Regions from separate parts of the Streptomyces sp. NPDC041122 genome, predicted to be linked through region 2. Evidence: riboswitches for the same ligand, from Rfam matches in the RefSeq annotation. Region 2 holds a riboswitch; the other holds the start of a gene.
What was found. A riboswitch is a leader RNA that binds a small molecule or an ion and turns the genes downstream of it on or off. The one in region 2 is predicted to bind glycine.

Region 1: linked by a shared signal. The riboswitch ahead of gcvP (aminomethyl-transferring glycine dehydrogenase) and the one ahead of gcvT (glycine cleavage system aminomethyltransferase GcvT) in region 2 are both predicted to bind glycine.

The regions. Positions count from the first base shown of each region.
Region 1 covers NZ_JBVIYQ010000006.1:8,016-15,132, reverse strand. Annotated here, with positions in the region: gene ACZ6B8_RS21500 (hypothetical protein) at 1-313, shown strand, start outside; gene ACZ6B8_RS21495 (DUF5999 family protein) at 633-839, shown strand; gene gcvP (aminomethyl-transferring glycine dehydrogenase) at 972-3,860, opposite strand; glycine riboswitch at 4,049-4,149, opposite strand; gene ACZ6B8_RS21485 (PRC-barrel domain-containing protein) at 4,294-4,674, shown strand; gene ACZ6B8_RS21480 (DNA polymerase IV) at 4,730-6,283, opposite strand; gene ACZ6B8_RS21475 (MerR family transcriptional regulator) at 6,342-6,956, opposite strand.
Region 2 covers NZ_JBVIYQ010000011.1:45,969-53,085, reverse strand. Annotated here, with positions in the region: gene ACZ6B8_RS33275 (enhanced serine sensitivity protein SseB C-terminal domain-containing protein) at 1-728, opposite strand, end outside; gene ACZ6B8_RS33270 (enhanced serine sensitivity protein SseB) at 928-1,707, opposite strand; gene ACZ6B8_RS33265 (AAA family ATPase) at 1,752-2,444, opposite strand; glycine riboswitch at 2,604-2,712, shown strand; glycine riboswitch at 2,713-2,826, shown strand; gene gcvT (glycine cleavage system aminomethyltransferase GcvT) at 2,862-3,995, shown strand; gene gcvH (glycine cleavage system protein GcvH) at 4,093-4,470, shown strand; gene glyA (serine hydroxymethyltransferase) at 4,494-5,756, shown strand; gene ACZ6B8_RS33245 (L-serine ammonia-lyase) at 5,946-7,117, shown strand, end outside.

The DNA.
Region 1 (7,117 bases), on a different contig from region 2:
GGCGTTCTCCCACTTCTTCGAGGGGCCCTACATCACCTCCACGGAGCGGTCGCTGCGGCACGCCGAAGCCATGCAGGTGCCCTATCAGCCCCGCCTGCTGTCGGTGCCGGAGCTCTATATGCTCACGCTCTGGCTGCACCGCGACTGCACGGACGACGGCGCCGAGGGGGCGCTGGCCGCCACCGACCTGCTCGTACCCCTGGCTCCCGCACCGCCCGGCATCGCGGCCCACCGTCCGCACCGCGTCGCCGAGCTGCTGCCGATGCTCAACCACCGCCTGGCCCCGGCACCCCTGCTGAGCTCGCCCGCCTGAGGTCGCCGGGCCGAGGTCGCCCGTACGTCCGCACGGTGCCCCGCCGCCCCGGCCGCGGGGCACCGTGCTGCCCACCCAGGTGGACTAGCCCACTCGGGTCACCCCGAACCACCCGAAGAGACACTGGAGTTGAGCTGAACCGTCCGCGCGGGTGATACGTCCTTAAGCAGTAGGAGCCGCTGCGGCGAAATCCCTGCGGATTGACGCGCGGAGGGCAACACTGGGACCGGACCGACTACAACGGGGGGCGGTTATGAACACCGCATCGAGCCACAGGACCGACGTCACAGCCATCTCATCGCAGCGAAAGAACCCTTCCATGTGCCAGCACCAACCACCGTGCCCGACAGCCGACTCCGCCGACCGGGAAGCCGCGCTCCTCATGGCGAGCCACCCGGAACAGGGCTGGAGCCTGCTGTGCAACGGCGTCCTGCTCTTCGAGGACACCGGTGAGCTGCTGCCGGACGGACAGATCATCGCCCCGCACCGACCGCTGGGCACCGACCGGATCATGACGGCGGCCTGACCACCGCCGGCAGATGGCACCACGGCAGGACCGCACCGCCGCACCACCGCACCGCCCGAAAGACGAGGGGCCGGCCCGGAGAAGAACTCCGAACCGGCCCCGCCGCATGCCCGCGTCACCCGGGCGCGGTGATCAGTCCTCGTACGCATCCAGCGGCGGGCAGGAGCAGACCAGGTTCCGGTCGCCGTACGCCTGGTCGATGCGGCGCACCGGCGGCCAGTACTTGTCCGGGGCGACGACGCCGGCCGGGAAGACGGCCTCCTCGCGGCTGTAGCCGTGCTCCCACGCACCGCTCAGCGCGGCGGCGGTGTGCGGGGCGTTCCGCAGCGGGTTGTCCTCGGCGCTCCACTCACCGGTGCCGACCTTCTCGATCTCCCGGCGGATGGCGATCATCGCGTCGCAGAACCGGTCGATCTCGCCCAGGTCCTCGCTCTCCGTCGGCTCGATCATCAGGGTTCCGGCGACCGGGAAGGACATGGTCGGCGCGTGGAAGCCGTAGTCGATGAGCCGCTTGGCGATGTCGTCGACACTGACGCCGGTCGCCTTGCTGAGCGGGCGCAGGTCGACGATGCACTCGTGCGCGACGAGACCGGCGGGGCCGGTGTAGAGCACCGGGTAGTGAGGCTCGAGGCGCTTGGCGATGTAGTTGGCGGAGAGCACCGCGACCTGGGTTGCGGTCTTCAGGCCCTCGCCGCCCATCAGGCGCACGTACGACCAGGAGATCGGCAGGATCCCGGCCGAGCCCCACGGCGCCGCGGAGATCGGGCCGACGCCGGTCTCGGGGCCGGCCGCGGGCTGCAGCGGGTGGTTCGGCAGGTACGGCGCGAGGTGCTCGCGCACGCCGACCGGGCCGACGCCGGGGCCGCCGCCGCCGTGCGGGATGCAGAAGGTCTTGTGCAGGTTCAGGTGCGAGACGTCGCCGCCGAAGTGACCCGGCTTGGCGAGGCCCACCAGGGCGTTCAGGTTGGCCCCGTCCACGTACACCTGGCCGCCGGCCTCGTGGACCTCGGCGCAGATGTCGGCGACGTGCTCCTCGAAGACGCCGTGCGTCGAGGGGTAGGTGATCATCAGCACCGACAGCTCGTCGCGGTGCTTCTCGATCTTGGCGCGCAGGTCCTCGACGTCGATCTCGCCGTCGTCGGCGGTCTTCACCACGACGACCTTCATGCCGGCCATGACGGCGCTCGCGGCGTTGGTGCCGTGCGCGGAGGAGGGGATGAGGCAGACGGTGCGCTGGTCGTCGCCGTTGGCCCGGTGGTACCCGCGGACGGCGAGGAGACCGGCCAGCTCCCCCTGCGAGCCGGCGTTGGGCTGCAGGGAGACCTTGTCGTACCCGGTGACCTCGGCGAGGCGCTCCTCCAGCTCGCGGATGAGCGTGAGGTAGCCCTGCGCCTGCTGGGCGGGAGCGAAGGGGTGCAGCTGGCCGAACTCGGGCCAGGTGACCGGCTCCATCTCGGTGGTCGCGTTGAGCTTCATGGTGCAGGAGCCCAGCGGGATCATGCCGCGGTCGAGCGCGTAGTCGCGGTCGGCGAGCCTGCGCAGGTAGCGCAGCATCGCGGTCTCGGAGCGGTTCTGGTGGAAGACGGGGTGGGTGAGGTAGTCGTCCGTGCGCAGCAGGCCCTCGGGCAGCGTGTCCGCGACCGTGGCGTCGAGCGCCTCGATGTCGGCCTCGACCCCGAAAGCGCCCCAGACGGCGGCGAGTTGGGCCCGCGTGGTGGTCTCGTCACAGGCGAGGGAGACGTGGTCGGCGTCGACCGGGCGGATGTTCACGCCGCCCTCGCGGGCGGCCGCGACGAGCTCCTCCGCGCGGCCCTCGGCGCGCACGGTCAGGGTGTCGAAGTAGGAGCCGTGCACGACCTCGACGCCGCCGGCCGTGAGCCCGGCCGCGAGCAGCGTCGCGTACCGGTGGGTGCGCCGGGCGATGGACTTCAGACCCTCGGGGCCGTGGTAGACGGCGTACATTCCGGCCATGACCGCGAGCAGCACCTGAGCGGTACAGATGTTGCTGGTGGCCTTCTCGCGGCGGATGTGCTGCTCACGGGTCTGCAGCGCGAGCCGGTAGGCCTTGTTGCCGTCGGCGTCGACGGAGACGCCGACGAGCCGCCCGGGAAGGCTGCGCGCGAACTTCTCGCGCACCGCCATGTAACCGGCGTGCGGGCCGCCGAAGCCCATCGGCACACCGAAGCGCTGCGTCGTGCCGACGGCGATGTCGGCGCCCAGCTCGCCGGGCGAGGTGAGCAGCGTCAGCGCGAGCAGGTCCGCGGCGACGGTGACGACGGCGCCGATCTCGTGCGCCTGGTCGATGAGCGGCTTGATGTCCCGTACGACGCCGGAGGCGCCCGGGTACTGCACGAGAACGCCGACGACGCCGCGCTCGGCGACCTCGGCGGGGATGCCGTCGCTCAGGTCGGCGACCACGATCTCGACGCCGGTGGGCTCGGCGCGGGTCCGGATGACGGCGATGGTCTGCGGCAGCGCGTCGGCGTCGACGACGAAGACGCCGTTCTTGACCTTGCCCATGCGCCGGGACAGGGCCATGGCCTCGGCGGCCGCGGTGCCCTCGTCGAGGAGCGAGGCCCCGGAGGTGGGCAGGCCGGTCAGCTCGGCGACCATCGTCTGGAAGTTGAGCAGCGCCTCCAGGCGGCCCTGCGAGATCTCCGGCTGGTACGGCGTGTACGCGGTGTACCAGGCGGGGTTCTCCATCACGTTCCGCAGGATGACCGGCGGCGTGAAGGTGCCGTAGTACCCGAGTCCGATCATGGAGTCGAGGACCTGGTTGCGGTCGGCCAGGGAGCGCAGCTCGGCCAGTACCTCGGCCTCGGTGCGCGCGCCGGGCAGGTTCAGCGCCTCGGCGTTCTTGATCACATCCGGCACCGCGGCGGCCGTCAGCTCGTCGAGCGAGCCGTACCCGACCTGGGCGAGCATCTTGGCCCGCGCTTCCGCATCGGGCCCGATGTGCCGCTGCTCGAAGGGGATGCCCTGCTCGAGCGCGGAGAGCGGGATGCGATTGGTGGCAGTCATTGCGGAGGCCTCCTGGTCTGCACGACCTGCGAGGGGTACCACGGCGCGGGTACCCGGACGGCCTCCCCCTCTGTCATCTCAACCTGAGAGCTTCACAGTCCCGTCGTGTCGACAGATCTGCTTTCACCGTCGGTGAGGAGGGGTTTCGAACGTGCCCGCCCGACGCCCGCCCTGCTTTCCAGAGTGACCTCGTCCGTGCGGTACTGGATGCCTGAGAGATTCCGGGGAGGATTTGCTCCTTCGGCGCCTCCGGGAACCGTGTTCCGGAGAGCTCTCCCGCACGGGGTCAGCAGCCGAACGTCAGCCTACCAGCGAGGCTCACGGCCGATCCCTCGAGTGGCCGCCCGCCCCGAAGTGCTCTTTCGTAGTGACTACGAACGAATAAGGATGAGTTACGCCCGGTTTCGACAACCCGCGACCATCTGGAGGGCCCGTGCAGACCGACATCGATCCGCGCAATCTGATCGGCCGCAAGGCGTTCGACCGGAACGGGACGAAGATCGGCACGATCGACGAGGTCTACCTCGACGACGCCACCGGAGCCCCGGAGTGGGCCGCCATACGCACCGGCCTGTTCAGCCGCGACGCGTTCGTGCCGCTGGAACCGAGCGAGCTGGGCGAGGACGGCACCGTACGGATCCCCTTCGACCGCGACCTGATCAAGGACGCCCCGGACTTCGGGGTGGGCCGCCACCTCTCCCCCGAGCAGGAACTCCAGCTCTACCACCACTACGGCCTGGACACGACACCACCGCGGACGCCTCCTCCACCCGACCAGAGCTTCGGCCGCATCGCGGGCACGGAACCCCCCTGACCCCGTCCGGCACCCGCCCTGCCCCTGTCCCCCGTGCCCCGTCCCGCGGCGGGCCTCAGCCCTCGCCCTGGTCCCCCACCTCCGCACGAGCGACACCGGAGGCGCTCTCGAGCCCGGCCCCAGACGGCTCCGCCCCAGTCACGCCCGGCAGCGGCACCGCTTCGACCAGCGGCAGCGGCTCGGCGGGCACCAGATCCGGATCGTCCGTCCGGAAGGTCTTCACCCGCCCCGGAGCCGAGTACGGCGTCTCGAAACGCACCGTGACCCGCCCGAGCCCGCTCCCCTGCACCCACCCGTGGCCGTACTCGCTGTGCCGTACATCGATCCCGGCCGCCCACCGCCGCTCGCCGAGCGTGACCGCCTCCTCGGGCAGGACATCGCCGGCCTTCTGCTCACCGGCCGTGCCGTCACCGCCTCCGCCGCCCTCGCCCCCAGGAGCGCCCTCCACGCCCCCCTGCGCCGCGCCGGCCGCCTCGGCCGACCCGACCGCGACGACCTCCGCCTCGGCCGCCAGAGCAGCCGCCTCGGCGGCCTGAGCCTGCGCCTGCGCGAAGAGGTCCTCCTGCGTGTAGTCGGCGAGGCCGGAGACGCCGACACCGAGCAGCCGCACACCCCCTGTGGTGTCCACGGACTCCAGCAGCCGCGCGGCGGCCTCCCGCACCACCCCCGGGTCGTCCGTGGGCCCGCGCAACGTCTCGGAGCGCGTCAGCGTCGAGAAGTCGAACCGCCGCACCTTGAGCACGATGGTCCGCCCCGAGTGCCCCGCCGCCCGCAGCCGCTCCACACACCGGTCGGCGAGCCGCGCGACCTCGCCCCGGATCCGCACCCGGTCGTGGATGTCCACGTCGTACGTGTCCTCGACGCTGACCGACTTGCTCTCCCGCTCGGCCACCACGGGCCGCTCGTCGAGCGCCAGCGCCATCGCGTACAGCGAGCCCCCGTGCGCCTTGCCCAGGAGCCGTACGAGCTCGTCCTCGCCGGCCTCCGCGAGCTCCTCGACCGTGATGATCCCGGCCCGCCGCAGATGGTCCCCGGTGGCCGGTCCCACGCCGGGCAGCGTGCGCACCGACATCGGCCCGAGCATGGCCCGCTCCGTCCCCGGCGCTATCAGCCGGAGCCCGTCCGGCTTGGCCTCCTCGGAGGCGATCTTGGCCAGCATCTTGGAGACGGCGAGCCCCACGGAGCCGGTCAGTCCGGTCACTTCCCTGATGTCCGCCCGCAGCTGCTCTCCGACGGCCCGGGCCGACTCCGCGTCGTCGGCGACACCACCCGCCTCCAGGTCGACGAAGGCCTCGTCCAGGCTGAGCGGCTCCACGAGCGGCGACAGCTTCCGCAACAGCCCCATCACCTGCTCGCTGACCTCGCGGTACAGCCCGAAGCGCGGCACGAGGTAGGCGGCGTTCGGCGCCAGCCGCCGGGCCTGCCCCATGGGCATCGCGGAGTGCACACCAAAACGACGCGCCTCGTAGGAGGCGGTCGCGACCACGCCTCGCGGCCCCAGACCGCCCACCACCACGGCTTTTCCGCGCAGACTCGGTTTCGCGGCCTGTTCCGCGGACGCGTAGAAGGCATCCATGTCCAGATGCAGAATCGTCGGCGCGCTTCTCACGTCTCTGATGCTGCCCTATGCCACTGACAACGCGACCGCGGACCGCTCCGGAGCCCGCCTAGACAGCCTTGTTGCGCCGTCTGGCCAGCTCGTCGGCCGGGTTGTGTCCGATGAGCGTCTCACCGGTGTCGACGCGCTCCCCGTGCAGCTGGGACAGCGCCGCCTCGACGTCGCGCCACACGACCCCCACGGCGATCCCGAAGACGCCCTGGCCGCCCTGGAGCAGTTCGTGGACCTCACCGGGCGACGTGCACTCGTAGACCGTCGCGCCGTCGCTCATCAGCGTCATCCGCTCCAGATCCTGGAACCCGCGCTCCCGCAGGTGCTGGACCGTCGTCCGGATGTTCTGCAGGGACACACCGGTGTCGAGGAACCGCTTCACGATCTTCAGGACGACCACGTCGCGGAAGCTGTAGAGCCGCTGGGTCCCCGAACCGCCCGCGGCCCGCACGCTCGGTTCGACCAGGCCCGTACGGGCCCAGTAGTCGAGCTGTCGATAGGTGATGCCCGCTGCCGCGCACGCGGTGGGCCCCCGGTAGCCGACCCGCTCGTGCCCGGACGCCGCGTCCCCGCTCCCCTGGACCGCCATGGGGCGACTCGGAGAGTGATCGGTCACGCCGCCGTGGAGCGGGTACGGCCCGCCCACCGCCGTACCGTCGCCGCTGCTTCTCACGCCGACCTCCCTCCTTGACCTGCCTCATCGACGGTAGGCAGTCGCCAGGGGCTCGTCAACGATCGCCACACTCGGCACGCCGAGTGATAATCACCCTGAGAGTGGTTTCCCGTGCCTCGTCGCGGGGAAAGGCTAGCCGAATGGTCCGACGCGGGCCGTCT
Region 2 (7,117 bases):
CGGAGCCACATCGTGACCGGGTCGTCCTCGTCGGACATCGCGACCGTCGAGACCGGCAGGCCCTCGGGGACGGCGGGGATGGACTGCTGCATCATCGTCCGCACGGCGTCGACGGACGGCGGAGAGGTGTCGTACACGTCGAGGCCGATGGCCAGATACGGCGCCCCGAGCGCGGGCTGCACCCAGGCGCGGCGCAGCGAGCGGACCACCGGGGTGCGGTGCGCGTTCTGCGTCAGGAGCGCGTAGAACTGCGGGATCTCGATGCTCGGTTCGGTGAGCCGGAGGGGTCCCGCGGGCAGCAGGTCGAGGCCGGTGGCGATACGGCGCAGATCCAGCCACGGGATGCCGACACCGCCGCCCGGCGCGTGCGGATTGAGCCAGAGGCCGTAGTGGTCGGGGTAGAGGGTGCGGGCGATGTCGGTGCCGCGCACCACCTCGTAACTGCGGTTCCAGCCACTGGCGGAGAGCTCCTGGGCGGAGGTCACACAGGGGGCGTAGCCGAGGCCTTCGACCTCCATGTTCCCGTACTGGGCGTCGGGGGATCCGGCCTGGCCGTGCCAGAGCAGCATCCACACCTGGTCGGCGGCGAGGGCGCGAAGCAGCGCCTCGTAGGCGTCGTAGCGCCCCGGGGTCACCTGGTGCAGCAGCTGCTCGACCTTCCCCGGAGCCCGCGACTCCGCTCGAGCAGGGGAGGCCCCATCGTCCGCGGCCGTGCCCGACGCACTCACCCGTAACCGCCCCTTCGCTTCGCACCCGACTGCCCGACAACTGACCGAGAACCCCGCCGTCCGGGCACGGATGCGCCCCGACCGGGTCATGGAACCAGCTTAAGCGGCGATCCCGGCGCGGACTTGACGTACGACACCTCGGGTCCCGTCGTACGGGGCCCCCGGCCCCGGCCCGCCGCTCCCGGCGCGCCGCCCGGCCTCAGCCGGCGCGCCGGTAGAAGGGCCGCACCCGGGCCCGCAGCCAGTCCCCCACCGGGTCCTGCGCCACGTCGAGCAGCACGAGGTTCACCGCCCACGGGAGGGGGACCTGTCCGAGGGCGCGGCCGAGCGCCTCCATGGGCAGGTCGCGGGCGTTGCCCTCCCAGGTGGCGAGTTCGACGCCGACGAAGAGCGTCGGGTCGTCGGTCTCGACGTTCGCCAGGCAGCGGCGGGCGGTGAGCACGACCCCGCTCGCCTCGAACTCGCGGCCCGCGGCGGCCAGGAAGTCCACCGGCTCCTCCTGCCAGTCCGGCTCGTAGAGCCGCACGCGGCCGCCGGTGGCGGGTCCGTCCAGTGCGGAGCGGCCGGTCCTGCAGAGCTCGGCGACGGCGGCCGGCGGCAGCGGGGCGCCGACGGTGCCGTCGGGGTTCAGCGCGATGCCCAGCTGCGGGGGCAGGCCGCGGGCGAACTCCACGGCGGGCGCCACCGTGCGGCCCATGCGGTCGGCGGCGGCGCCGAGCGCCTGGCGGAACTGCTGCTCGGAGGTGAAGACCGGGACGTACGCCTGGCCGTCGATCTCCAGGGTCGGCAGGTCGAGGGTGCCGCTGTCGGGGCCGCCGCCGTACGGCAGCGGGATCCATATCTGGCTGCGGCCAAGGACCTCCACGATCCGGCCGCCCGCCGATTCCGCGGCGCCGAGGGAGGCCGCGAGGACCTCCTCCAGTTCGTTGCCCGGCCATCCCGCGTACGGATGGGCGTATGCCTGCGCCGGAAAGTCCATCTGTCCAACCCCTGCTCGCGACCGCTCTGCCTGCGGCTCGAACCCTAACGCCGGGCGGGTCGGCCGTCGAAGGCGATCCCCCGCAGGACCTGGGCCGCCGCCCGGTCCAGGAGCACCGCGGAGCCGCAGCCGCGCGGCAGGTCGCCGCGCTCGGCGGCGCCGAGGAGCCGGCCGACCGTCCTGCGGTGGCGTGCGAAGGCGTACCGGGAGACGCCGCGGCCGCGCTCGCGCTGGCCCGCGAGCGCGGTGTCCACCGGCACGTCGAGCAACAGCAGGTGCAGGGCGGCGCCGCGCCGGACCGCCTCGCGGGCGAGCCAGCGGCGCACCCACGGCTGGGTGCCGCAGTCGTGCACCACGACGCTCGCCCCGGAGCGCAGGGTGCGGCGCAGCCCGGCGTAGTGCGCGAGGCGGACCAGGGGGCGGTAGAGCACGTACGGGAGCAGGCGCGGCATGCGGCCGGCCCAGCGGTCGCGGGTGTCCTGGGAGTCGACGCGGGGGCCGGTGACGGCCTGCCGCATGAGGGTCGACTTGCCCCCGCCGGGCAGCCCGGAGACGACGACCAGGTCGCCCGCGCCGAAGGTGAGGCGGTGCGGGCTGTGGCCGGAGCGCCGGCGCAGGTCGCGGACGACGGCCACGGGAAGCGGGCCGCAGCTCTCGGAGGCCGGGGCGGCGACCTGCTTGGGCAGCGCCACCCCCGTGGTCGTGGCGAAGACACCTGTCCTGCTGCGCACCGTGATCGGCCTCCCCATAGCGGTCACGTACTGCTTCCCCGTCAAGTGTAAAGAGAAGGTAATGCGGCACAACCGTGCTCGGGCCGCGCGATCCGCGGCCGGTCACGGGTCCCCCCGGACAGGGTCGCGTGCAATGATGTGCCCGCCAACTCCATACCGGCCGTTTGAATCCGCGCGGGAGAGTCTCCGGGACCAGCAGACGCTGTGCCGCCCGGGGCGCCGAAGGAGCAAGTCCCTCCCTTGAATCTCTCAGGCCCCGTACCGCGCGGGCGAGGCACATCTGAAAAGCGGGCCGCCCCGGCGGTCCCACCCAAGGTGCAAGCCGTGCGTCCCGCATCGCGGGACGCTCCCGGCGAACCTCTCAGGTTCCGATGACAGATGGGGAGGATCGACCTCGCCCGTCATGCCCTGGGAGTTCCCTTCATGAGCACTGCCCCCCGTCTGACCGCCCTCGACGCCGTGCATCGGACGCTCGGCGCGACCATGACCGACTTCGCGGGCTGGGACATGCCGCTGCGGTACGCCAGCGAGCGCGACGAGCACAACGCCGTACGCACCAAGGCCGGTCTCTTCGACCTCTCCCACATGGGCGAGATCACCGTCACCGGCGCCGAGGCCGTCGACTTCCTGAACTTCGCGCTGGTCGGCAACATCGGCTCGGTCGGCGTCGGCCGCGCCCGCTACACCATGATCGTCGCCGAGGACGGCGGCATCCTGGACGACCTGATCGTCTACCGCCTCGGCGAGACCGAGTACATGGTGGTCGCCAACGCCTCCAACGCGCAGGTCGTGCTCGACGCGCTGACCGCCCGCGCCGACGGCTTCGACGCCGAGGTCCGCGACGACCGGGACGCGTACGCGCTGCTCGCCGTCCAGGGCCCGGAGTCCTCCGGCATCCTGAAGCAGCTCACCGACGCCGACCTGGACGGTCTGAAGTACTACGCGGGCCTGCCGGGCACCGTCGCGGGTGTGCCCGCGCTGATCGCCCGCACCGGCTACACCGGCGAGGACGGCTTCGAGCTCTTCGTCTCCCCCGGCGACGCGGAGAAGCTGTGGGGCGCGCTGCTGGAGGCGGGCACGCCGGCCGGCCTGGTCCCGGCCGGCCTCTCCTGCCGCGACACGCTGCGCCTGGAGGCGGGCATGCCGCTGTACGGGCATGAGCTGACCGCCGGCCTGACGCCGTTCGACGCGGGCCTCGGCCGGGTCGTGAAGTTCGAGAAGACCTGGCAGAGCGAGAACGCCGGGGACTTCGTGGGCCGCGCCGCCCTCGCGGCCGCCGCCGAGCGCGCCGAGACCGCGCCGCCGCGCAAGCTCGTCGGCCTGGTCGCCGAGGGCCGCCGGGTGCCGCGCGCCGGTTTCCCGGTGGTCGCCGACGGCAAGGTGATCGGCGAGGTCACCTCGGGCGCCCCGTCCCCGACGCTGGGCAAGCCGATCGCCATGGCGTACGTCGACGCCGAGCACGCCGCCCCGGGCACCCAGGGCGTCGGCGTGGACATCCGCGGCACCCACGAGCCGTACGAGGTCGTGGCCCTGCCGTTCTACAAGCGCCAGAAGTGATGCCCCGGGGGGCGGTACGGCACCCGGTGCCGTACGTGACCCCCCGCACACCGTCCCCGTTCCGCAGCACCCACCCGCGTACAGGAGAATTCAGGTCATGAGCAACCCCCAGCAGCTGCGTTACAGCAAGGAGCACGAGTGGCTGTCGGCCGCCGAGGAGGGCGTGTCGACGATCGGCATCACGGAGCACGCCGCGAACGCGCTCGGTGACGTCGTCTTCGTGCAGCTTCCGGAGGTCGGCGACACGGTGACCGCGGGCGAGACCTGCGGTGAGCTGGAGTCGACCAAGTCGGTCAGCGACCTCTACTCCCCGGTGAACGGCGAGGTCGTCGCCGCCAACCAGGACGTGGTCGACGACCCCTCGCTGGTCAACTCCGCCCCGTTCGAGGGCGGTTGGCTGTTCAAGGTGCGCATCACGGACGAGCCGGGCGACCTGCTCTCCGCCGATGAGTACACCGCCTTCGCCGCCGGCTGACCCACACCGTTAGGGATCGCGTGATGTCGCTTCTCAACACCCCCCTCCACGAGCTGGACCCGGACGTCGCCGCCGCCGTCGACGCCGAGCTCCACCGCCAGCAGTCCACCCTGGAAATGATCGCCTCGGAGAACTTCGCTCCGGTCGCCGTCATGGAGGCCCAGGGCACCGTCCTCACCAACAAGTACGCCGAGGGCTACCCCGGCCGCCGTTACTACGGCGGCTGTGAGCACGTCGACGTGACCGAGCGACTCGCGATCGAGCGGGTCAAGGACCTGTTCGGCGCCGAGTACGCCAACGTCCAGCCGCACTCCGGCGCCTCCGCCAACCAGGCCGCCCTGTTCGCCATCGCCCAGCCCGGCGACACGATCCTCGGCCTGGACCTCGCGCACGGCGGGCACCTCACCCACGGCATGCGCCTGAACTTCTCCGGCAAGCAGTTCAACGTGGTCGCCTACCACGTGGACGAGGCCGGCCTGGTCGACATGGCCGAGGTCGAGCGCCTGGCCAAGGAGAACAGCCCGAAGGTGATCATCGCGGGCTGGTCCGCCTACCCGCGTCAGCTGGACTTCGCCGAGTTCCGCCGCATCGCCGACGAGGTCGGCGCCAAGCTGTGGGTCGACATGGCGCACTTCGCCGGGCTCGTCGCCGCCGGACTGCACCCCAACCCGGTGCCGTACGCCGACGTGGTCACCTCCACCACGCACAAGACGCTCGGCGGCCCGCGCGGCGGCATCATCCTCGCCCGCGACAAGGAGTTCGCGAAGAAGCTGAACTCCGCGGTCTTCCCCGGCTTCCAGGGCGGCCCGCTGGAGCACGTGATCGCCGCCAAGGCCGTCTCCTTCAAGGTCGCCGCATCGGACGACTTCAAGGAGCGCCAGCAGCGCACCCTGGACGGCGCCCGCATCCTGGCCGAGCGCCTGGTGCAGGACGACGCCAAGGCCGCCGGCGTCGGCGTGGCCTCCGGCGGCACGGACGTGCACCTGGTCCTGGTCGACCTGCGCGACTCCGAGCTCGACGGCCAGCAGGCCGAGGACCGCCTCCACGAGGTCGGCATCACGGTCAACCGCAACGCCGTCCCGAACGACCCGCGCCCCCCGATGGTCACCTCGGGCCTGCGGATCGGCACGCCGGCGCTCGCGACGCGCGGCTTCCAGGAGGAGGACTTCCGGGAGGTCGCCGACATCATCGCCGAGGCCCTCAAGCCGGGCTTCGACGCGGACGCCCTGAAGGCCCGCGTCACCGCACTGGCCGACAAGCACCCGCTGTACCCCGGCCTGGGCTGAGTTTCGTACCCTTTTGTTCGTACGCTTTTGTTCGTACGTACGAAACGTCGGGGCACCCCGCACACTGGACAGTGAGCGGGGTGCCCCGCACCACGTGACCCGCTCGTGGTCCCGCAGTTCCGCACCGCCTTGTACTTCTGCTCCACCCCGGCAGACAACGGCGTCTACCAACCACCCTTGGAGTTTCCCGTGGCCATCTCGGTCTTCGACCTGTTCTCGATCGGCATCGGCCCGTCCAGCTCCCACACGGTCGGTCCGATGCGCGCCGCCCGGATGTTCGCCGGGCGCCTCAAGAACGAGGGCCTCATGGCCCACACCGCCGCGATACGGGCCGAGCTGTACGGCTCGCTCGGCGCGACCGGCCACGGCCACGGCACCCCCAAGGCCGTCCTGCTCGGCCTGGAGGGCGAGTCGCCGCGCACGGTGAACGTGGAGAGCGCCGACGACCGCGTGGACGAGATCAAGAGCAGCGGCCGCATCAACCTGCTCGGCGTGCACGAGATCGACTTCGACTTCGACGAGGACCTGGTCCTGCACCGCCGCAAGGCCCTGCCGTACCACGCCAACGGCATGACGATCTTCGCGTACGACCGTGAGGGCGCCCTCGTCCTGGAGAAGACGTACTACTCCGTGGGCGGCGGCTTCGTGGTCGACGAGGACGCCGTCGAGGGCGCCAACCCGATCGTGCCGGACGACACCGTCCTCAAGCACCCCTTCCGCACCGGCGACGAGCTGCTGCGCCGCGCCGAGGAGACCGGCCTGTCCATCTCCGCGCTGATGCTGGAGAACGAGAAGGCCTGGCGCACGGAGGAGGAGATCCGCGAGGGGCTCCTGGACATCTGGCGCGTGATGCAGGCCTGCGTGTCCCGCGGCATGTCCCGCGAGGGCATCCTGCCCGGCGGCCTGAAGGTCCGCCGCCGCGCCGCCAACTCCGCCCGCCAGCTGCGCGCCGAGGGCGACCCGCAGGCCCGCGCGATGGAGTGGATCACCCTCTACGCGATGGCCGTGAACGAGGAGAACGCCGCGGGCGGCCGCGTCGTGACCGCCCCGACGAACGGCGCCGCGGGCATCATCCCCGCGGTCCTGCACTACTACATGAACTTCGTCCCGGGCGCCGACGAGGAGGGCGTGGTCCGCTTCCTGCTCGCGGCCGGCGCCATCGGCATGCTCTTCAAGGAGAACGCCTCGATCTCCGGCGCCGAGGTCGGCTGCCAGGGCGAGGTCGGCTCCGCCTGCTCGATGGCGGCGGGCGCCCTCGCCGAGGTGATGGGCGGCTCCCCCTCCAAGGTGGAGAACGCCGCCGAGATCGGCATGGAGCACAACCTCGGCCTGACCTGCGACCCGGTCGGCGGCCTCGTGCA